Regions from separate parts of the Nisaea sediminum genome, predicted to be linked through region 1. Evidence: predicted binding sites of a transcription regulator. Region 1 holds the regulator's gene; each other region holds the start of a gene.

Region 1 (7,304 bases):
TCAGACCTCGCCCGCATGGCTGCCGTCGGCGCCCGCTGCTTCCTCGTCGGCGAGAGCCTGATGCGGCAGGCCGACGTCACCGCCGCCACCAGGGCCCTGCTGAGCGATCCCGTCCCGGCGGTCGCCTGAACCAGAAGGCCGCAAGAGCCATCGGGAGGAAATGTTGGGCGAACTGACCCATTTCGACGAGCGCGGCAATGCCGCCATGGTCGATGTCGGTGACAAGGAGATCACCGAACGGATCGCGACCGCGGCCGGCACGGTGACCATGGCTCCGGAAACCATGAAGCTGATCGTGGATGGCGGTGTGAAAAAGGGCGACGTGCTCTCCGTCGCGCGCCTCGCCGGGATCATGGGAGCTAAGAAGACGCCGGACCTGATCCCGCTCTGCCATCCCCTCGCCCTCACCTCCGTGAAGGTCGACCTCCACTGCGATCCCGCGCGCAATGCGGTCGACATCACCGCCACCTGCAAGCTCAAGGGCCGGACCGGCGTCGAGATGGAAGCGCTGACCGCCGTCAGCGTCGCCGCCCTCACCGTCTACGACATGTGCAAGGCGGTCGACCGGGGCATGAAGCTCGAGAACATCCGCCTGATCCGGAAATCGGGCGGCAAATCTGGAGACTGGCATGGCGAGTGACCTGCTGCCAGTCGAGGAAGCCCTGAAGCGCATCCTCGCGGCGATGCCGCTGATGCCGGCCGAGGAAGTTCCGCTGACCGAGGCTCATGGCCGGACCGCCGCCGCCGACATCGCCGCGCGGCGCACCCAGCCGCCGGAGGCGGTCTCGGCAATGGACGGGTATGCGGTGCGCGGCGCCGACGTGGCTGAAGCGGGCGCGAAGCTGAAACGCATCGGGACCGCTCCTGCAGGCCACATCTTCGAAGGCACGGTCGGCCCTGGCGAGGCGGTCCGGATCTTTACCGGCGGCGCCATTCCCGACGGGGCCGACACCATCGTGATCCAGGAAGACGTGAACGCCACCGCGGAAGCGGACGGCGCCACGCTCGAGGTGACAGAGGCCACGAAGACCGGCGCGTTCGTGCGTGCGGCCGGCCTCGATTTCCGCGAGGGCGACATCCGCATCAAGGCCGGCAAGGTGATGACCGCCCGCGATGTCGGCATGGCCGCGGCGATGAACGTGCCCTGGATCGAGGTTCGACGGAAACCGCGCGTCGCGATCCTGCCGACCGGCGACGAGATCATCCGCCCGGGCGACCCGACCGGTCCCAACAAGATCGTCAGCTCCAACAGCTATGCGCTGGCCGCGCTTGTGCGCGCCTGCGGCGGCGAACCGACGCTGCTCGGCATCGCGCCGGATACCGTCGAAGGCATCCAGGCCATGGTGCGCGGGGCGCGCGGCGCGGACATCCTGATCACGACGGGCGGCGCCTCCGTCGGCGAGCACGACCTGATACGTCAGGCCCTCGGCACCGACGCCTTCGGACCGGACGGGCTGGAGCTGGATTTCTGGAAGATCGCGATGCGGCCGGGCAAACCTCTGATCTTCGGGCATATCGCACGAACGCCGCTCCTCGGCCTGCCGGGCAATCCGGTCTCGACCATCGTCTGCGGCACGATTTTCCTGCGCCCGGCGATCGCCACCATGCTCGGACGGACCGAACCGCATACGACGGTCCTGAAGGCCCGGCTGGCGAAGCCGCTGAAGGAAAACGACCGGCGGCAGGATTATCTGCGCGCGGTCTATCATCTCGACGGGAACGGCGAGGCCGTGGCCGAGGTCTTCGAGCGGCAGGACAGCTCGATGCTCGCGCTGCTCGCCGACGCCAATTGTCTGCTGATCCGCCCGCCGCATGCGCCCGCAGCACCTGCGGGAGAGAAAGTGGACATCATCCCGCTCGGCATCGGTTCCATTTCGATCTGATCGCCCCGTGCAATCAATAGCTTGACGCGCCACAGGAACCAAAGTAGAACATTTCCGATGTTTATCTTTTGTTCCTGAGGGAACCGGCACGGGAGTCTCTGATGCTTACGAAAAAACAGCACCAGCTATTGCTGTTCATTCAGGAAAGATTGGAAGCGACCGGCGTTTCTCCCTCTTTCGACGAAATGAAGGACGCGCTGGACCTGAAATCGAAATCCGGTATCCATCGGCTGATCACGGCGCTGGAGGAGCGCGGCTTTATCCGCCGCCTTCCGCACCGCGCCCGTGCGCTTGAGATCTTGCGCACCCCGGACGCAAGCTCCGCAGCCAAAGTCGCGACAGCCGCGCATCCGGCGGCGCTCGACCGGCCTGCGAGCCGCGGCTTCACGCCGAACGTCATTCCCGGCAACTTCGCCCGCGCCGAACGCGGTGAGGAAGAGGTCGCTCCGGCCACCGCCAGCGCCCCGCCGCCCCCCCTTCCCGCCGGTTCCGACGAGGAAATTGTCGAAGTGCCGATGAAGGGGCGGATCGCTGCCGGCACACCGATCGAGGCGCTGAGAGACGACAGTGCCAAGGTCGCGATCCCTGGCTCGATGATCCGTGCGGGAGAACATTACGCGCTCGAGGTCGCAGGCGATTCCATGGTCGATGCAGGCATTCTCGACGGCGACACGGTGATCATCCGGCGCTGCGACACCGCGGAGAATGGAAGCATCGTCGTCGCCTTGGTCGACGAGCACGAAGTCACGCTGAAGCGGCTGCGCCGCCGCGGTTCGGCGGTCGCGCTGGAGCCGGCCAACCCGAATTACGAAACCCGGATCTTCGGCCCGGACCAAGTGCAAATCCAAGGCTGCCTTGTCGGCCTTATGCGGAAATATTGAGGAAACGCGAGGACGGCATTCGCCGACCGAGGGATCAGCGGGTGTTGCCGCCCCAGATCATGCCGAGATCGGCGATCCGGACATCCGCCTGCTTCTTCTCACGGGCGCGCACCGAAAGAACATGGCGCTTCTCTTCCTGCGCCTTGTTGATCGCGACACTCTTGATTTCGCGCCGGTTGGTCAGCGGAATCTGATCGAACACCGAGGTCGCCCATTCGTGACGGGCGGCATTCTCGACTTCGTCCGAGGCTTTCTTGATGGCGATATAGGCGAGGTTTTTCTGCCCGACGACATCGGAAACAGACGCGGCCAGAATGTTCAACGCGCGTTTTTTGACCGTATCCGCCACCTCGGGCCCACCTTCCTGAGAAAGACACTCACTAAGGAGTTGAATTCTATCACTTAATAATATGATCTATTTTTTGAGAAAATTCAATCTTTTTTAGCTTTAGGAAAAGTCTTTCGTCCGGTCCACGGCCGCTCTCCACGCACGTAACGCGCATAAACCACTCTGGGTCTTGGCCCGTCAAACCAGACCGCGATCGATCCTCCAGGACGCAGGTCCCGAGGCCCCAGAATCAGCCGTGGAACCGAACAGCCTTCCGGAACCCTGATGCGGGTTACAAGGATGTCGGCTCTAAGGCAGTCCTCCGCCAGAGATTGGGCACTCGAAGACCACGCGACGGTGCCGATGCCGGCGGCCACGAACACGCAACCGAGCGGATCGCAGTCGAAGCGCCTGCCGGTGCCCTCTTCCCGCAGACCTGCGCGGCGGCGCCAGACAAGAGCCTCGAATCCGTTCCGCCCCGAACTCGTCGCAAGCTCACTGCCGGCATGAACCCCGATGACCCGCCCCCGGTCGCTGATCACCAGAGCGGGCGGGCGCCAGGGCGAGAGCAGCAGAAGTACCGAGGTGACGATCAAGGGCGCCACACCGAGGTAGCGCCAGCGCGATCGCCACAGGCAGAGCCACAGGCCCGACAGGGCCGCAGCTCCCGCGACCCAGCCGGGACCTGCACTCACCGCATAGGTGGCAAATGGCCAAGTCTGGATCTCCGTGGCGAGGGACAACACCAGATCTAGCCCCCAGCCCATGGGCACGAGCGCGACGGCTTCCCATCCGAACGGTAACAGAACCAGGGCGGCCACGCCCCAGGGCATGATCCACATACCCGCCGCCGGGACCGCGAGAAGATTGGTCGCGACGCCATAGAGAGCCGCTTTCTGGAAGTGATGGAGCGCGACCGGCAAGGTTGCGAGGGACGCAACCAGGGAGGTGAGCGCCAGCAGGAGAAGGTGGCGGAAGCTCTTTCTGAGCAGACCGTCGGAACCCGTTGCGCCGCTCCAGTAACCGGTCTCATAGACTGCGACGAGCGCTGTAACGGCGGCGAACGAGAGCTGAAAACTCGCACTCAGGAGATAATCCGGCCGAAAGAGCAGAATGGTCAGCGCCGCGAATGCGATCAGCCGCATCGAGATCGCCCGGCGGCCGAGCACGATCCCGCCAAGGACGATCGCGGTCATGACATAGGCGCGCAATGTCGGGACCGCAGCGCCCGAAAGCAGCAGGTAGAATGTCGCGAAGGCCAGGGCTGCGACCGCCGCGATCACCCGGGTCGGACAGAGCAGGGCCGTTCTGGCCGAGAGACTGAGAAGCAGGCGGACGAAACCGAAGACGCAGCCGGCGACCAGCCCCATATGAAGCCCGGAAATGGCAAGAAGATGCGCGATCCCCGCATCGCGCATCGCCGTTTCCGCAGTCTCGGATATCCAGTCCCGGTCGCCGACGAGAAGCGCCGCCGCAAGCGCTCCGGTATCGCCGGAGAGGCGATCGCGGATCCGCTCCGACAAAACCTGCCGGAGCTCTTCGACCCTCCCTCTATAGCCGGGCACCTGAACGGCGGCTTCGACGGAGTGCGGCGCCAGAGCGAACCCGACGGCGCCGATGCCCTCGAAAAAGAGTGCGCGCTGAAAATCGTAGGCATGGGGAGACACCGGTGGAGGGGGCGGCTGGAAGCGTCCGAACACCCGGATCCGGCTGCCGGGCAGAGGGACCTGGTCCCGATTCAGCAGGAGCACGCGCGCCCGTCCCGGCAGCTTCTCCGCAGGCAGGCGCCCAAGACTTTCCACCTGCAGGATAATCCTTCGGCCGCGCGGCGTCATGCCGACCGTTTCCACCACACCGGCAACAGCGGCGGTGATCCCTCTCTCAAGTACCGGCGCTTCCACACTCAGGGTGCGGACCTGAGCCGCCGTAAACCCTGCGGCACCGACCACCAGAAGACCCGCGAGGAAAGCCGGCAGCGCGCGCTGACGCACCGCCAGGAAGACCATTATCGCGCACAGCAGGGAGGCTGGTCCGGACAGAAAGTGCGGTTCGACCGGCAGATCGAAATAGATCAGTATCCCTGCCGCCAGGGCGACAGGAAGCCAGAGTCCGGCCCGTTCCCGCTCGGCCTCCTGAAAATGCGCCAGTCCTGCCGCGGCCCTCGCGGCAAGCGGCAGGAGGCTTTTCGTCCAATCTCGCACTGCCCCGGCCAATGTGCTAAATAGCCCCGCGCCCGTGGGATCCAGACCCCGCCGGCGCCGCCAGATCCACAGGAATCACGAGAAACCGCCCCATGTCCGTCGTTACGCGTTTTGCCCCCTCGCCGACCGGCTTCCTCCATATCGGTGGAGCCCGGACCGCGCTCTACAACTGGCTCTATGCGCGGCACATGGGCGGAAAATATCTGGTCCGCATCGAGGACACCGATCGCGCGCGCTCCACGCCGGAAGCCGTGCAGGCGATTTTCGACGGGCTCGACTGGCTCGGTCTGCTCGGCGACGAGGAGCCGGTCTATCAGTCGACCCGTCTCGAACGGCATGCCGAGGTCGCCCACGAGCTGGTGAAGATGGGCCGGGCCTATTTCTGCTATTGCACGCCGGAAGAACTCGCGGCCATGCGCGAGGAGGCCAAGGCTGCCGGCAAGCCGATGCGTTACAACGGCATGTGGCGCGACCGCGATCCCTCCGAAGCCCCGGCCGGCGTCGATCCCGTGGTGCGCCTGAAGGCGCCGCTCGAGGGCGAGACCACGCTGGTCGACCATGTCCAGGGCGAGGTCACCGTGCAGAACCAGCAGCTCGACGATTTCGTCCTGCTCCGCGGCGACGGCACGCCGACCTACATGCTTTCCGTCGTGGTCGACGATCACGATATGGGGATCACGCACGTGCTGCGCGGCGACGATCACCTGAACAACGCCTTCCGCCAGGCCGCGCTCTATCGCGCGATGGACTGGGACGTGCCCGAGTTCGGCCATATCCCGCTGATTCACGGTGCCGACGGCGGAAAGCTCTCGAAGCGACACGGAGCACTCGGGGTCGATGCCTATCGCGAGATGGGCTACCTCCCGGAAGCGCTGAACAATTATCTGCTGCGCCTCGGCTGGGGCCATGGCGACGACGAGATCATCTCCTCCGCGCAGGCGATCGAATGGTTCACGCTAGAGGCGGTCGGCCGCTCGCCCTCGCGCTTCGACCTCGCCAAACTGGAAAATCTCAACGGCCATTACATCCGCGAGGCCGATGATGCCCGCCTCACCGATCTCGTGGTCGATGGGCTCGGCAATATCAGTGAGATCGGCCGCAGCCGGATTCTGAAGGGCATGAACGGCCTCAAGCAGCGCGCCAAGACCATTGTCGAGCTGACGGAGAATTCCGCTTTCTACGCCGCCTCCGTGCCGCTGCCCTTCACGGAGAAGGCCAACAGCCTGCTGACCGAAGAGGCGATCGGACATCTGAAGACGCTCACCCAGCGCCTGGAGGTTCTGTCCGACTGGACCGAGGAAGCCGTCGAGAACGCCGTCCGCGAAGTCGCCGAGGAGGCGGACCTGAAACTCGGAAAGCTCGCCCAGCCGCTGCGGGCGGCCCTCACGGGATCAACCGTTTCCCCCGGGATTTTCGAGGTCGCAGCGGTGCTGGAACGCGCGGAAACCCTTGCCAGACTCAAGGCTGTTTGCGGCACTGCACAATAACGATTAATATCCGCCGCGATTTAGCGGCAATGTTGCTCCACCCGAACGTGGAGCGGCCGCTCAACGAGAACTAAGGGAAGCTCAGGATGAACAAATCAAACACCGGCAGCTTTACGCTCACCGACAATCAGTCCGGCAAGAGTTACGAACTCCCCGTCCTGAAAGCCTCGGTCGGCCCGGATGTGGTCGATGTACGGAAATTCTACGCTGAGACCGACCACTTCACCTACGACCCCGGCTTTACCTCGACCGGCTCCTGCGAGTCCGGCCTGACCTTCATCGACGGCGACAAGGGTATCCTGCTGCATCGCGGCTACCGGATCGAAGACCTCGCCGCCAATTGCAGCTTTCTCGAAGTTGCCCATCTGCTCCTCAACGGCGAACTGCCGAACAAGGAGCAGAAGGCCAAGTTCGACCATGACGTCACCTATCACACGATGGTGCACGAGCAGCTGAGCAACTTCTATCGCGGCTTCCGCCGCGACGCGCATCCGATGGCAGTGCTGTGCGGCGTCGTTGGCGCG
Region 2 (7,304 bases), 120 kb from region 1:
CGCCAAAGAGCGCCATGGCGCCGTGCTTGATCGCGCTTTCCGGATCCATCAGCGTGGTGCTGACCGGGCTGTTGCCGCGGATATGCTCGTTCACCTCGGCCTCGACCGCCTTCAGCTCCATGTGGCTCATCGCCTTCGGGTGGCTGAAATCGAAGCGCAGACGGCCCGGCGCGACGAGCGAGCCCTTCTGGGTCACATGCTTGCCGAGATGGCGGCGCAGCGCCTCGTGCAGCAAATGGGTGGCGGAGTGATTGGCCCTCGACCGCCCCCGCCGCGCGCTGTCGACCGTGAGCTCGACCGCGTCGCCGACCTCGACCACGCCGTCCGTCACCTTCGCCATGTGGACCCAGAGGTCACCGACCTTCTTCTGGGTGTCACTGATCTCGATATCGGTACCGCCGAGGGTGCGCGCCGTGCCCGCATCGCCGACCTGACCGCCGGACTCGCCATAGAACGGGGTCTGGTTGACGATCATGGCGAATTCGGCCGGGCCTTCGATCTTCCGGACCGGTTCGCCGTCGAGCACCAGGGCCTCGACCTGGCCTTCCGCATGCTCGGTGTCATAGCCGAGGAACTCGGTCGCGCCGCACTTGTCGCGCAGTTCGAACCAGACCTTGTCGGTCGCCGCCTCACCGGAGCCGGACCAGGCCGCCCGCGCGGCCGCACGCTGACGCTCCATCGCCGCCTCGAACCCGGCGGTGTCAACCGCCCGGCCCTGTCCGCGGAGGATGTCCTGCGTCAGATCGAGCGGAAAGCCGTAGGTGTCGTAAAGCTTGAAGGCGACCTCGCCGGAGAGGGTCTCGCCCTCGCCGAGCCGTCCGGTCTCCTCCTCGAGATGCTTCAGGCCGCGGTCGAGGGTCTCCTTGAAGCGGGTTTCCTCCAGCTTCAGGGTCTCCTTGATCAGGCTCTCCGCACGGCCGAGTTCCGGATAGGCATCGCCCATCTCCTTCAACAGCGTCGGCACCAGTTTCCAGACCAGCGGGTCCTGGCAGCCCATGATATGGGCGTGGCGCATGGCGCGGCGCATGATCCGGCGCAGCACATAGCCACGGCCCTCGTTCGACGGCAGCACGCCGTCGGCAATGAGGAAGCTGGATGCGCGCAGATGATCGGCGATCACCCGGTTGGAAACCTTGTGCGGACCGTCCGGATCGACATTCGCCTCGTGCGCGGAGGCCTCGATCAGCGCGCGCATCAGGTCGATATCGTAATTGTCGTGCTGGCCCTGCAGCACGGCGGCGATGCGCTCCAGCCCCATGCCGGTGTCGATCGAGGGGCGCGGCAGGTCGATCCGCTTGTCCTTCGAGACCTGCTCGTACTGCATGAAGACGAGGTTCCAGATCTCGATGAAGCGGTCGCCGTCCTCGTCCGGGCTGCCGGGAGGGCCGCCCGGGATCTCCGGGCCGTGATCGAAGAAGATCTCTGAGCACGGGCCGCAGGGACCGGTATCGCCCATGGCCCAGAAATTGTCCGAGGTGGCGATGCGGATGATGCGCTCGTCCGGGAGGCCCGCGATCTTGCGCCAGAGGCCGGCCGCCTCCTCGTCCTCGTGATAGACCGTCACCAGCAGCTTGTCGGCGGGCAGGCCGTAGCGCTTGGTGATCAGGGTCCAGGCATGCTCGATCGCCTGATCCTTGAAATAGTCGCCGAAGGAGAAGTTCCCCAGCATCTCGAAGAAGGTGTGGTGGCGGGCGGTATAGCCGACATTCTCGAGGTCGTTGTGCTTGCCCCCGGCGCGCACGCATTTCTGCGAGGTCGCGGCGCGCTTGTAGTCGCGGTGTTCCTGGCCGGTGAAGACGTTCTTGAACTGCACCATGCCGGCATTGGTGAAGAGCAGCGTCGGATCGTTGCGCGGCACCAGCGGGCTGGAGGCGACTTCCTCATGTCCGTTCTCGACGAAATAATCGAGGAAAGTACGGCGGATATCGTTCGCGGTCTGCATCTCGTCCCTCCGGGCCGGCGCCGTGTCGCATTGCCTCGGCGCGGCCGTGCCTTATCGCCCGTCGCCCCTCGCGGCAAGCGGGCTCCGCTTTTACTGAAGATGCGGCCCCCTGTCCAGCGCGGGAGGCTTGGGTTTCCGCCGCTTTCCGGCACGCGAAACCCCGCCGCTTGGTCCTGCGGCGGGGCTCACTGCTCTCGGGGGCAATCCGGCCCGCCGGGCGGGCGGGCCGAAACAGCTGACGGGAGAACGTGTCAGACGTCGTCCTCGGGATCCGGGCCCTGCATCATCACGTCTGCGACGAGGCCCGCATTCTGCCGGATCTGTTTCTCGATCTCGGACGCGACATCCTTGTTCTCGGCAAGAAATTTCTTGGCATTCTCCCGGCCCTGCCCGATGCGCTGACCACCATAGGAGAACCAGGCACCCGACTTCTCGACGATGCCGGCATTGACGCCGAGATCGAGGATCTCGCCGGTCTTCGAGATGCCTTCGCCATACATGATGTCGAACTCGACCACCCGGAAGGGCGGCGCCATCTTGTTCTTCACCACCTTCACGCGGGTCTGGTTGCCGACCACCTCGTCGCGGTCCTTGATCGCGCCGATCCGGCGGATATCGAGACGGACCGAGGCGTAGAACTTCAGCGCGTTGCCGCCGGAGGTGGTCTCCGGGTTGCCGAACATCACGCCGATCTTGAGGCGGATCTGGTTGATGAAGATGACGAGACAGCGCGATTTCGAGATCGAGGAGGTCAGCTTGCGCAGCGCCTGGCTCATCAGCCGCGCCTGCAGGCCGACATGGCTGTCGCCCATCTCGCCCTCGAGTTCGGCCCGCGGTACCAGGGCGGCGACCGAGTCCACCACCAGCACGTCGATCGCGCCGGAGCGCACCAGCGTGTCGGCAATCTCCAGCGCCTGCTCGCCGGCATCCGGCTGGGAGATCAGCAGCTCGTCCAGATCGACCCCGAGCTTGCGGGCATAGATCGGATCAAGCGCATGTTCCGCGTCGACGAAAGCACAGGTGCCCCCGTTTTTCTGGGCCTCTGCGATGGCATGCAGCGCAAGCGTGGTCTTGCCCGAGCTTTCCGGCCCGTAGATCTCCACGATCCGGCCGCGCGGCAGGCCGCCGATCCCGAGGCCGATATCGAGGCCGATCGAGCCGGTGGAAACCGCTTCGGCCTCCGCCACCTGTTCGTTCTGCCCGAGCTTCATCACGGAGCCCTTGCCGAACGCCTTCTCGATCTGGCCGAGCGCGGCCTCCAGTGCCTTTGTCTTATCCATGGGGTCCCGTTCGATGACTTTGAGTGCTAATTCCGACATACCCGATCCTCCATATCTCACAGGGACGCCTTCCAAGGCAATCAGAGCCGGACCGTCGCCCCGATGTGACTCATGGGCGGGACTGGGCTGATTTCCAAAACAGAGCATGTACCATTTTTGTTCTCATTTACAGTATTATTTTCACTTTTTGTTCACGGTCGAAATCTAGGATTCGAGTTCGGACACCCCACGACATCTTGGGATCGAGGGAGAGTCTCCAGATTTTGTTCCCGTCCCGTTCCATCCGGCCGTCCGCGAATCAGTGCGCGTCACGGGAGGGGGTGCAGCACGTCCTTCACCGTTCCCGCGAGCTGCTTGAGGCTGAACGGCTTCGGCAGGAAGTGGATGTCCTTGTCCTGCTCGATACGCTGGCGCAGAGCGTCTTCGGAATAGCCGGAGATACAGATGACGCGCAGGTCGGGCCGGTCCTCCCGGACCTTCCGCACCAGCGTCGGTCCGTCCATGCCGGGCATCACCACGTCGGTGATGAGCAGGTCTATCACTTCGCTCTTGTCGGAGAGCAGCTGCAGCGCCGCCTCCCCGTTGCGGGCCTCGATCACCTTGTAGCCCTTGTTGCGCAGAGCGCGGGCGCCGAACAGCCGGACCGGGTCCTCGTCCTCCACCAGCATGATGGTCTCCACACCGGTCAGATCCTTCCGGGCATCGGCGGAGTCGTGCGACATGTCGCTGGAACGGCTCGGCGTGATCTCCCCCTCGTGCGCCGGCAGGAAGATGGAGAACACCGTGCCCTTCCCGACCGTGCTCGAGACCGAGATGAAGCCGTTGATCTGCTTCACGATGCCATAGACCGTCGATAGCCCCAGCCCCGTCCCCTGCCCGACTTCCTTGGTCGAGAAGAAGGGCTCGAAGATGCGGCCAATGATGTCCTCCTCGATCCCGGTGCCGGTGTCGGCGACATCAAGCCTGACATAGCGTCCCGCCGGCATCACGTCGTCGCCCTGGCGCACGGGGGTGGCGGTGACGAAATCATGCGTCCGCATGGTGATGGTTCCGCCGCCCGGACAAGCGTCTCGGGCATTGACCACGAGATTTATGACAACCTGCTCGAGCTGGCCCTGGTCGACCCGGATCGGCGCCAGATCGCGGCCGTGGGAGATTTCCAGCGTGATGTTCTCGCCGATGAGGCGGCGCAAAAGATGCGACAGGTCGGCAAGAGTCTCGGTCACGTCGAGAACGCGCGCGATCATCGTCTGCTGCCGCGAGAAGGCAAGCAACTGCCGGACCAGATTGGCCGCCCGGTTCGCGTTCTGCTTCACCTGCATGACGTCGGAGAAGGACTGGTCGCCCGGCCGGTGCCGCACGAGCAGCAGGTCGCAATAGCCGTTCATCGCCGTCAGCAGGTTGTTGAAGTCGTGCGCCACCCCGCCGGCGAGTTGCCCGACAGCCTGCATCTTCTGCGACTGGGCGACCTGAGCCTCAAGCTGCCGGCGCCGCCCGATATCGATCAGATAGAGCGCGCAGGTCGCTCCCTCGGGGCCCTCTCCGGACGCGAGCTCGCGCGAGAAGACGGCGACTTCCGCCCCGGCCTCCCCGTCGCGTCCGACCAGCTGGACCTCGATATTATCGCTTCCGCCCGGCCCGGCGGTCTCATCGAGGAACCGATCCGCCGTCTCCCGGTCCTCCTCCTCTACGAGATCCGAGAATGTGCGACCGCCAAGTCCTCCGCCGGCCGCCATGAGCCCCGTGAAACTTCGGAACGTCTCGTTCGCGGCCAGCATCCTGCGTCCGTTGCCGAGAAAGACGACCCCGACCGGCGCATATTCGAGCGCCGGCGCGGTCCAGCTCTCCGAAGCCGGGACCAGCAGCGCCATGATGCTCTGGCTCGCGCCGCCGTCCCTCGCCGCGTCCGCACTGAGCAGAATCTGGTAGCCCCGCTCTGCGGACGACGAACCGGAGGGTGGCAGGTTGCCGGCCGGAACCAGCGCCCCCGCGCCCGCATCTCGGACCTGCTCCAAATTCTTGCTGACTGCCAGGCGGAGCCTGAGAACGGTCTTGTTCGACTCAACGCGGTCGAGGCTTCCCTCCGCAAACCGTTCAAGGAACGCCGAGTTGGCTGACAGGAAACGGCCTTCCGCGGAAAACGTGCAGAACGGAAGAGCGATCTCAGGCTCCGGCGGAGGCGCATTCCGCTCTGCCTCGAGTTCCGCCGCAAACGACGCCGCCTCTGCCGTCTTCGTATCGAGCTCCGACTCGATCCGCAGGATCTGCGACCGGAGGCGCTTCGAGCTCACGCTCCACGCGGCCGCGGCAGCGCCCGCGACAAGAGCGGCTCCGATGCCGCCGAAGATCACTGGATCCATCCTGCCCCCCGCAGACCGACCGCCGATTGCGTCTTTGTCACTCTCATCGCCACTTCGGGCGCGATCAATTGATCGGCACGTAGGTCTGGTTCATCTTGAAGACGTAGCTGATCACTTCAGCCACCGCCTTGTAATAGTCCTCGGGAATTTCCTCATCGAGTTCCGCGTTGTCATACAGCGCCCGGGCAAGCGGCCGATTCTCGACTATGGGGACTTCGTTCTCGTTCGCGATCTCGCGAATCCTGAGCGCGACCGCATCCACTCCTTTGGCGACGACGCGCGGTGCCGACATTTGCTCCATGTCGTATTTCAGCGCGATCGCGTAATGGGTCGGGTTGGTGATCACCACCGTTGCCTTCGGAACCTCCGCCATCATGCGGGTACGGGCCCGTTCCATGCGCAGCTGGCGCAGCCGCGCCTTCACATGCGGATCGCCTTCCGTCTGCTTGTGCTCGTCGCGCACTTCCTGCTTGGACATCTTCATCTGGTTCATGAATTCGTAGCGCTGGTAGAGATAATCGACGACCGCGATCACGGCGGCGACGGCCAGCACACCGATGAAGATCTCGATCGCCACCATATGGGTTTCATCCAGCAACTCCTTGATGTCCATCTGGACCATCAGCTCGATTCTGGTGAATTCCGGTGAGACGATCAGGTAGGCGACGAAACCGACCAGGATCATCTTCACGACACCCTTCAGCAGCTCGACCACCGACTTCAGGCTGAACAGACGCTTGGCGCCACTGATCGGCGAGATCTTCTCCAGCTTCGGCTGAATGGATTCGGGGGACAGCAGCCAGCCGATCTGCATCAGGATACCGAGCGCGGCGAGCACGACGAGCAAAGCCAGCGCCGGCGCGATTGCGAGGCCGACCCCGAGAAGCATGTCGATCATCACCGCGCCGGAGCCCGCGACATCGATCATGTCCGGGCGCTCGATGAAGATGAGCAGCGACTCGGTCAGGCCGCGCATCGTGAAAGGCCCGACCAGCCCGACGACGATCGTAGCGCCCAGGAGAATGGCGAAGTTGTTCACCTCCTTGGAGCTGAGTACCTGGCCTTTCTCGCGCGCCTGCGAGAGTTTTCGCGCAGACGCTTCCTCTGTCTTATCGCCCTGGTCCTGATCGGACATCGCAGCGGCTCCATCTGCGGCCCCGCGCCGCGTCACTCACGCGGCCACGGTTTCGCGCTTGCTCAGATCGGGATGACGTAACGCCCGATACTCTCGGAATAATACTCCAAAAACACCATCATCGCGCCGCCAAGTACCAGCGACAGGATGACCAGCCCCATCATCACCTGAACCGGAAGCGCGACGAAGAAGATCTGCAGCTGCGGCATCAGGCGGGCCATGATGCCCATCACGACATAGAACAGCAGCCCCAGGACGAGAAACGGTGCGGCGATCTGGATCGCGATCTCGAAACTGTTCGCGATGATGCGCGAGATCGCATCGGCGAAATCCGCCGCCGGCAAAGCGGTACCGGGCGGAAACAGGGTATAGCTGTCGATCATGGCCCGGATCAGCAGGTGATGCAGATCCGAGATCAGCAGCAACAGTGTCGCGACATTGAGCAGGAAGAAGCCCGGCAGCGACCCCTGGGTCGCCAGCGCCGGGTTGAAGATCTGTGCGTTGGCGAGGCCGGTATTCATCGCAATCACCTGCCCCGCGGTATCGAGCGACAGCAGTACGATTCTCGCCACGATGCCGAAATAGAG
Region 3 (7,304 bases), on a different contig from region 1:
TCATCCTCCTCGGCCGGCAGCGGCATGATAGTCTGGATCCATTCCCCCTGCTCCAGCGGCAGCAGGTTCACCAGCGCCTTGCCGCGCGACTGCGGCGTGCCGATCGGCAAACGGTAGGTCTTCATCTGATAGACCATGCCGCGCGAGGTGAAGAACAGGATCGGCGTATGGGTGTTGGCGACGAACAGCCGGCTCACGAAGTCCTCATCGCGCGTCGACATGCCTGAGCGGCCCTTACCGCCGCGCTTCTGCGCCCGGTAGGTCGAGAGCGGCACGCGCTTGATATAGCCGTTGTGACTGACCGTCACGACCATGTCCTCGCGCTGGATCAGGTCCTCCATATCGTGCTCGAACTCGGCATCGACGAGCTCGGTCCGGCGTGGCGTGGCATAGGCTTCCTTGGCCGCGACCAGTTCCGCGCGCAGCACTTCCATCATCCGCGGACGTGACTGCAGGATCTCGAGGTACTCGGCGATCTTTGCCGCGAGTTCCTTGGTCTCCTCGATCAGCTTCTCGCGCTCCATGCCGGTCAGGCGCTGCAGACGCAGTTCCAGAATGGCGCGGACCTGGGCATCGGAGAGACGGTATTTGCCGTCGACGACCTTGTGTCCCGGATCGTCGATGATGCTGATGAATTCCTCGACATCCTCGGCCGGCCAGTCCCGGCCCATCAGCTGTTCGCGGGCGTCGGCGGCATCGCGTGAGGCCCGGATTACCCGGATCACCTCGTCGATATTGTTCACCGCGACGAGCAGACCCGCCAAGACATGCGCCCGGTCGCGGGCCTTGCGCAGCAGGAACCTGGTGCGCCGGGTGATGACGACCTCGCGGAAGGCGATGAAGGCGACGATGATGTCGCGAAGGTTCATCTGTTCCGGCTTGCCGCCGTTCAGCGCCAGCATGTTGACGCCGAAACTGGTCTGCAGCGGGGTAAATTTGTAGAGCTGGTTCAAGACCACGTCCGGAACCGCGTCGCGCTTCAGCTCGACAACGACGCGCACGCCGTCGCGATCGCTCTCGTCGCGCAGCTCGGCGATGCCCTCGACGGTTTTTTCCCGCACAAGTTCGCCGATCCGCTCCATCAGGCGGGACTTATTCACCTGGTAGGGGATCTCGCTGACCACGATCGCGTTGCGGTCCTTGCGGATTTCCTGGATGTCCGCCTTGGCCCGCATCATGACCGAGCCGCGGCCGGTATGATAGGCGGAGTGGATCCCGTTCTTGCCGAGAATCATGGCGCCGGTCGGAAAATCCGGGCCCGGGACGATCTCGATCAGCTCGTCGATGGTGATGCCCGGATTGTCGACATAGGCGCAGCAGGCGTCGATCACCTCGCCGAGATTGTGCGGCGGGATGTTGGTCGCCATGCCGACAGCGATGCCGCCGGCGCCGTTGACCAGCAGGTTCGGGTATTCCGCCGGAAGAACGCTGGGTTCCTGTGTGGTTTCATCGTAGTTCGCGACGTAGTCAACCGTGTCCTTGTCGATGTCCCGGAGCAGGCCTTCCGCCGCCTTGGCGAGACGCGCCTCGGTATATCGCATGGCCGCCGGCGGATCGCCGTCCATCGAGCCGAAGTTACCCTGCCCGTCGACCAGCGGTAGGCGCATGGAGAATTCCTGCGCCATGCGGACCATGGCGTCGTAGATCGCGCTGTCGCCGTGCGGGTGATACTGCCCCATGACGGCACCGACGATGTTCGCCGACTTGCGGTAGGGCTTGGACCAGTCGTAGCCGCCTTCCTTCATCGCGTAGAGGATACGGCGGTGCACCGGCTTCAGGCCGTCGCGGACATCGGGCAGCGCTCGGGACACGATCACGCTCATTGCGTAATCGAGATAGGAGCGCTTCATTTCGTCTTCGATGGAGACAGGCGAAATGTCGAAAGAGGAGGATTCGGACGAGCTCAATTCACGCTTTTTCCGGTTGGTTACGTCCCTGTGCAGGCGGTAGCGGCCATATGATCGTCGACCCTCCGCCGGGACCTCAGGAAGACCCTGTTTTTATAACAGAACCGTCATCTTCGGACAATCTTTACAGCGATTTTTTCGGCCCGATTAATCAAGCGATTACAGAGCCTTACGAGCCGATATTGAATAGCTCAACGGAAGCCGGGGCATTCCTTCCGGCAAACGGTACAATCCGCCCTCGCAAGGCTCCATGAATGCCAGCGCCTTCCAGGCAACCGTGTCAAACTCATGCAGGTATTCGATGGCCAGTCCGGCGTCGATCAGCGCGGTTACGACCTCGCCGACGGGATGGGTCCATTCATAGCTTCGTTTGGTCTGCAAAACCGCGGATTCGTCGGCATAGGCCTCCGTTCCGTCGAAGGCGATCGGCTCCGGTTTATGAAAGTAATCGTAGACCGGCGCGTGCGGTTTCGGCGCGAGATCGTCGAAGCTCATCAGCACCGGATGCGCATCCAGGAAATAGAATCGGCCGCCCGGCTTGAGGAAATGCGCAACCACCCGTGCCCAGCCCTCGATATCCGGCAGCCAGCAAATCGTGCCCCAGGTGACGTAAACCAGATCGTAGGTCCCGTCGATGAGCTGCGGCGTGTCGTAGAGATTGCCTTCGACGAAGCGGGCTTCGATCCCCGTTTTTTCCGCGAGGTCCCGGGCCTGCCGGATGGCCACGGGAGAAAAGTCGAGACCGGTCACGCTTTTCGCGCCCTTGCGGGCGAGCAGAAGCGTGTCCATGCCGAAATGACATTGCAGATGCAGGATGTCGAGCCCTTCGACGGAGCCGAGTTCCTCCAGCTCCGTCCTGTGCAGGTCTCGCGCGCCCTCGGGACCGTTCAGGAACGCGTCGACACCGTAGTCGCTGCTGGCCGAGCTGTAATTGACCTCGGCCAGTTCGTTCCATTTCCGCTCGTTGGATCTGAAAAACTCATCCATCGCCCTGCTCCCGGTCCAGAGCCTGTCGCGACGCCGTCCCTAGAACGGGATTTCGTCGTCGAGATCGCCCGGGCCGCCGACCGGGGGCTGACCGCCGCCGCCGCCGCCATATCCACCACCGGAGCCGCCGCCATAACCGCCGCCCTGGTTGTAGCCGTCGTCCCCGCCATAACCGCCGCCCTGGCCGCCGCCGCCGCCCTCACCGCGTCCGTCGAGCATCTGGAGCTCGCCGCGGAAGCGCTGGAGAACGACTTCGGTGCTGTATTTCTCCTGGCCCGACTGGTCGGTCCATTTGCGGGTCTGGAGCTGGCCCTCGACATAGACCTTCGACCCCTTGCGCAGGAACTGCTCGGCCACCTTCGCCAGGTTCTCGTTGAAGATCACGACCCGGTGCCATTCGGTGCGCTCCTTGCGCTCGCCGCTGTTGCGGTCACGCCAGCTTTCCGAGGTCGCGACGGAAAGGTTCACAACCTTGTTTCCGTCCTGCATCGTGCGAATATCCGGATCGCGTCCGAGATTGCCGACGAGAATGACCTTGTTGACGCTGCCTGCCATGGTTCTATTTCCACTCTGCGAATTTGCCAGTCTGCAATTTGTTGCCGGACTGTCCCATATCCGGAGGCGCTAATCCAGTCGCGATGCCTCCATCCGGCGGCATGTCCCGGATTTGCTGCACCCGCAAAAACCGGGTGGCAAAGCCGCGCCATGCCGCTTATAAATGTTTCTGTTTCGTTCTTACTCGGGATCCCCGCCGATGTCAGCCTCTTCCGAACCGAAGGATATCCGCGTCCAGGGTGCGCGCGAGCATAACCTGAAGAGCGTCGATGTCGCGATCCCGAGAAACTCCCTGACGGTCCTGACGGGGCTCAGCGGCTCCGGCAAATCCTCGCTCGCCTTCGACACGATCTATGCCGAGGGCCAGCGCCGCTACGTGGAAAGCCTCTCGGCCTATGCGCGCCAGTTCCTGGAGCTGATGCAGAAGCCGGACGTCGATCTGATCGAGGGCCTCTCGCCGGCGATCTCGATCGAGCAAAAGACCACCTCGCGCAACCCGCGCTCCACGGTAGGCACCGTGACCGAGGTCTACGACTATCTCCGTCTGCTCTATGCCCGGATCGGGATCCCCTACTCGCCCGCGACCGGTCTTCCGATCGAGAGCCAGACGGTGAGCCAGATGGTCGACCGGATCCTGGAGATGGAGGACGGCACACGGCTCTATCTGCTGGCGCCGATCGTCCGCGGCCGCAAGGGCGAGTACCGCAAGGAAATGGCGGAACTGCGCAAGCAGGGCTTCCAGCGCCTCAAGGTCGACGGCGAGATGTACGAGATCGACGAGGTGCCGGCCCTCAACAAGAAGCTGAAGCACGATATCGAGGTCGTGGTCGACCGGCTGGTTGTGCGCGAGGGCATCGCGACGCGTCTCGCGGATTCGGTCGAGACCGCGCTCGATCTCTCTGACGGGCTGCTGATCGCCGAGGATGCGACGAGCGGCGAACGGACAACCTTCTCGGCCAAGTTCGCCTGCCCGGTCTCCGGCTTCACCATCGACGAGATCGAGCCGCGGCTGTTCTCCTTCAACAATCCGTTTGGCGCCTGCCCGAGCTGCGACGGCCTCGGCAGCAGCATGTATTTCGACCCGGATCTGATCGTCCCGGAGGCATCGAAGAGCCTGCGCAAGGGAGCGATCGCGCCCTGGGCCAATTCCTCCTCAAAATATTACATGCAGTCCCTGGAGAGCCTGGCGAAGCATCTCGGCATCTCGCTCGACACCGCCTTCGAGGATCTGCCGGAAGCGGCGCAGAAGGCCCTGCTTTACGGCACCGGCAGCGAGCGCGTCGTCATGACCTTTGACGACGGGCTCCGGAGCTACCAGACCAACAAGCCCTTCGAAGGCGTCGTGACGAACATGGAGCGGCGCTTCCGGGAGACCGAATCCGCCTGGAGCCGCGAGGAGCTTTCCAAATACCAATCCGTCGCCCCGTGCGAGGCCTGTCTCGGGCAGCGCCTGAAGCCGGAAGCGCTGGCGGTGAAGATCGCCGGGCTCAACATCTCCGAGGTCACGGAGATGTCGATCTCCGAAGCGGTGAAATGGTTCACCGCCCTGACCGAAAACCTGACCGGCAAGCAGGCGGAGATCGCCGAACGGATCCTGAAGGAAATCAACGAGCGGCTCGGCTTCCTGAACAATGTCGGGCTCGACTACCTGACCATGTCCCGCGCCTCCGGCACCCTTTCCGGCGGCGAGAGCCAGCGCATCCGCCTCGCCTCGCAGATCGGCTCCGGCCTGACCGGCGTGCTCTATGTGCTGGACGAGCCTTCCATAGGTCTGCACCAGCGCGACAACGACCGGCTGCTGGCGACCCTTGTTCGGCTACGCGACCTGGGCAATACCGTGCTCGTGGTCGAGCATGACGAGGACGCGATCCGGTCCGCCGATTATGTCGTCGACATGGGACCGGGCGCCGGAGTCCATGGCGGCACCGTGGTCGCCTCCGGCACGCCTGAGGAGATCATGCGTGCGCCGCAGAGCCTGACCGGCCAGTACCTGACCGGCTTCCGCCAGGTACCGATCCCGGCCGAAAGGCGCAAGGCGAAGAAAGGCAAACACATCACGCTCCGCGGCGCCACGGCGAACAATCTCGACGATGTCACCGTCTCCCTGCCGCTCGGCACCCTCACCTGCGTCACCGGCGTCTCCGGCGGCGGCAAGTCCTCGCTGATCATCGAGACACTCTGGAAGGCCATCGCCAAGAAGCTGCATGGCGCGAGGGAACATCCGGGACCGTTCGACAGCATCGAGGGGCTCGAGTTCCTCGACAAAGTGGTCGATATCGACCAGTCGCCGATCGGCCGCACGCCGCGCTCCAACCCGGCGACCTATACCGGCGCCTTCACCCCGATCCGGGACTGGTTCGCAGGCCTGCCGGAAGCCAAGACCCGCGGCTACAAGGCCGGCCGGTTCTCCTTCAACGTCAAGGGCGGGCGCTGCGAGGCCTGCCAGGGCGACGGCGTGATCAAGATCGAGATGCATTTTCTCCCGGACGTTTATGTCCAGTGCGACGTCTGCAAGGGCAAGCGCTACAACCGCGAGACGCTCGAAATCACCTATAAGGACAAGTCCATCGCCGAGGTGCTGGAGCTGACGGTCGAGGAAGGCGCCGAGTTCTTCAAGGCTGTGCCGTCCATCCGCGACAAGCTGGAGACCCTGGAACGGGTCGGCCTCGGTTACATCCAGATCGGCCAGGCGGCGACCACGCTCTCCGGCGGCGAGGCGCAACGCGTGAAGCTGTCCAAGGAACTCTCCCGGCGGGCAACCGGCAAGACGCTCTATATCCTCGACGAGCCGACGACGGGCCTGCATTTCGAGGATGTCCGCAAGCTTCTGGAAGTCCTGCAGGCGCTGGTCGATCAGGGCAATACCGTGATCGTCATCGAGCACAATCTCGAAGTCATCAAGACAGCGGACTGGATTGTCGATCTCGGGCCCGAGGGCGGCTCGGGCGGCGGCAAGATCGTGGCGGAAGGCACACCGGAGGATGTCGCGGGGACGGCCGGAAGCTATACCGGCAAATATCTGGCGCCTTATCTTGATGCGGCGCGCGCGAAAAGGACGGCCTAGGCGACGCTGAAGACCGGGCCGAAACTGCCGAGGGCGGGCGCAACGCCCGGTCCGTCGACATAATCGTAATGGACCTTGCGCGCCGAGGTCGCGGTGTCGAGATCCGGTGCGCCGAAAAAGAACGTCCTGTTGCGGCCGCCATGGTTGTTCACGACGAAATTGCTCAATTCCTCGACAAGGTCCGGCGTGATTTCCTTCGCATCTCCAGCGGTGCAGGCGGTGCCGATCATGCCCGCTCCCTGCAATTGATCCGCACGTTTGAACTTGCGAGAAAAGCCGCCGACGAAGCCGGCGCAGAAGGGTGCAAGATAGGTGAAACTGTTGTGTACGACTGTCTGCGGCACATCGTCGTTAATCCCGGTGACATAAAGCAGCAAGCGGCGCTCGGCCCAGTCCGGCAGAAGTTTCAGCTCCACCAGAATGGCTTCCCGGAACCGCTTGTTGGTGATCGTTTCCATGTGAACGGGCATCAGCAGGAACGGCTTGGCCCGTGGTTTCTCCTCCATTGCGGCCCGCGTCAGTTGAATCGTCGCGATATCCATCGCGCATTCGAGCGCCCCGGTCTCGCTGCCGTCCTCCGGCATCATGCCCTCCGGCACCATGAGTTCGGAGCGGTACATGGAAACCAGTCGCTTGCGGATATTGGTGATCGGCCAGTAATGCAGGCGAATGCTCTCCTTCGCCTTCTCGAAGGCTTCAGTCTCCTCCGCCTGCCTCTGCTCCCGGGCCTCTTCGACCGTCTGGGCCAGTTCCTTGACCCCGGTGAGCTTTTCCGGGGCGTCTTGCGGCAG

The links. The regulator LexA, encoded in region 1, represses DNA repair genes until DNA is damaged. The targets are predictions, from matches to a motif close to ATGTTCTANTTTGGTTC.
Region 2: recA (recombinase RecA) is a predicted target of LexA. The motif match lies at 3,368-3,384, and genes of this name have one in related genera.
Region 3: uvrA (excinuclease ABC subunit UvrA) is a predicted target of LexA. The motif match lies at 3,613-3,629, and genes of this name have one in related genera.

The regions. Positions count from the first base shown of each region.
Region 1 covers NZ_JACZCQ010000001.1:588,887-596,190, reverse strand. The annotation lists gene trpC (indole-3-glycerol phosphate synthase TrpC) at 1-129, shown strand, start outside; gene moaC (cyclic pyranopterin monophosphate synthase MoaC) at 161-640, shown strand; gene IG122_RS02805 (molybdopterin molybdotransferase MoeA) at 630-1,883, shown strand; gene lexA (transcriptional repressor LexA) at 1,985-2,764, shown strand; gene IG122_RS02795 (hypothetical protein) at 2,799-3,113, opposite strand; gene IG122_RS02790 (ComEC/Rec2 family competence protein) at 3,197-5,293, opposite strand; gene gltX (glutamate--tRNA ligase) at 5,386-6,780, shown strand; gene gltA (citrate synthase) at 6,867-7,304, shown strand, end outside.
Region 2 covers NZ_JACZCQ010000001.1:467,777-475,080, reverse strand. The annotation lists gene alaS (alanine--tRNA ligase) at 1-1,942, opposite strand, end outside; gene recA (recombinase RecA) at 2,194-3,261, opposite strand; gene IG122_RS02200 (hybrid sensor histidine kinase/response regulator) at 3,531-5,582, opposite strand; gene flhB (flagellar biosynthesis protein FlhB) at 5,647-6,717, opposite strand; gene fliR (flagellar biosynthetic protein FliR) at 6,780-7,304, opposite strand, start outside.
Region 3 covers NZ_JACZCQ010000002.1:119,475-126,778, forward strand. The annotation lists gene gyrA (DNA gyrase subunit A) at 1-1,907, opposite strand, end outside; gene IG122_RS04060 (class I SAM-dependent methyltransferase) at 2,067-2,894, opposite strand; gene ssb (single-stranded DNA-binding protein) at 2,934-3,449, opposite strand; gene uvrA (excinuclease ABC subunit UvrA) at 3,649-6,513, shown strand; gene IG122_RS04075 (hypothetical protein) at 6,510-7,304, opposite strand, start outside.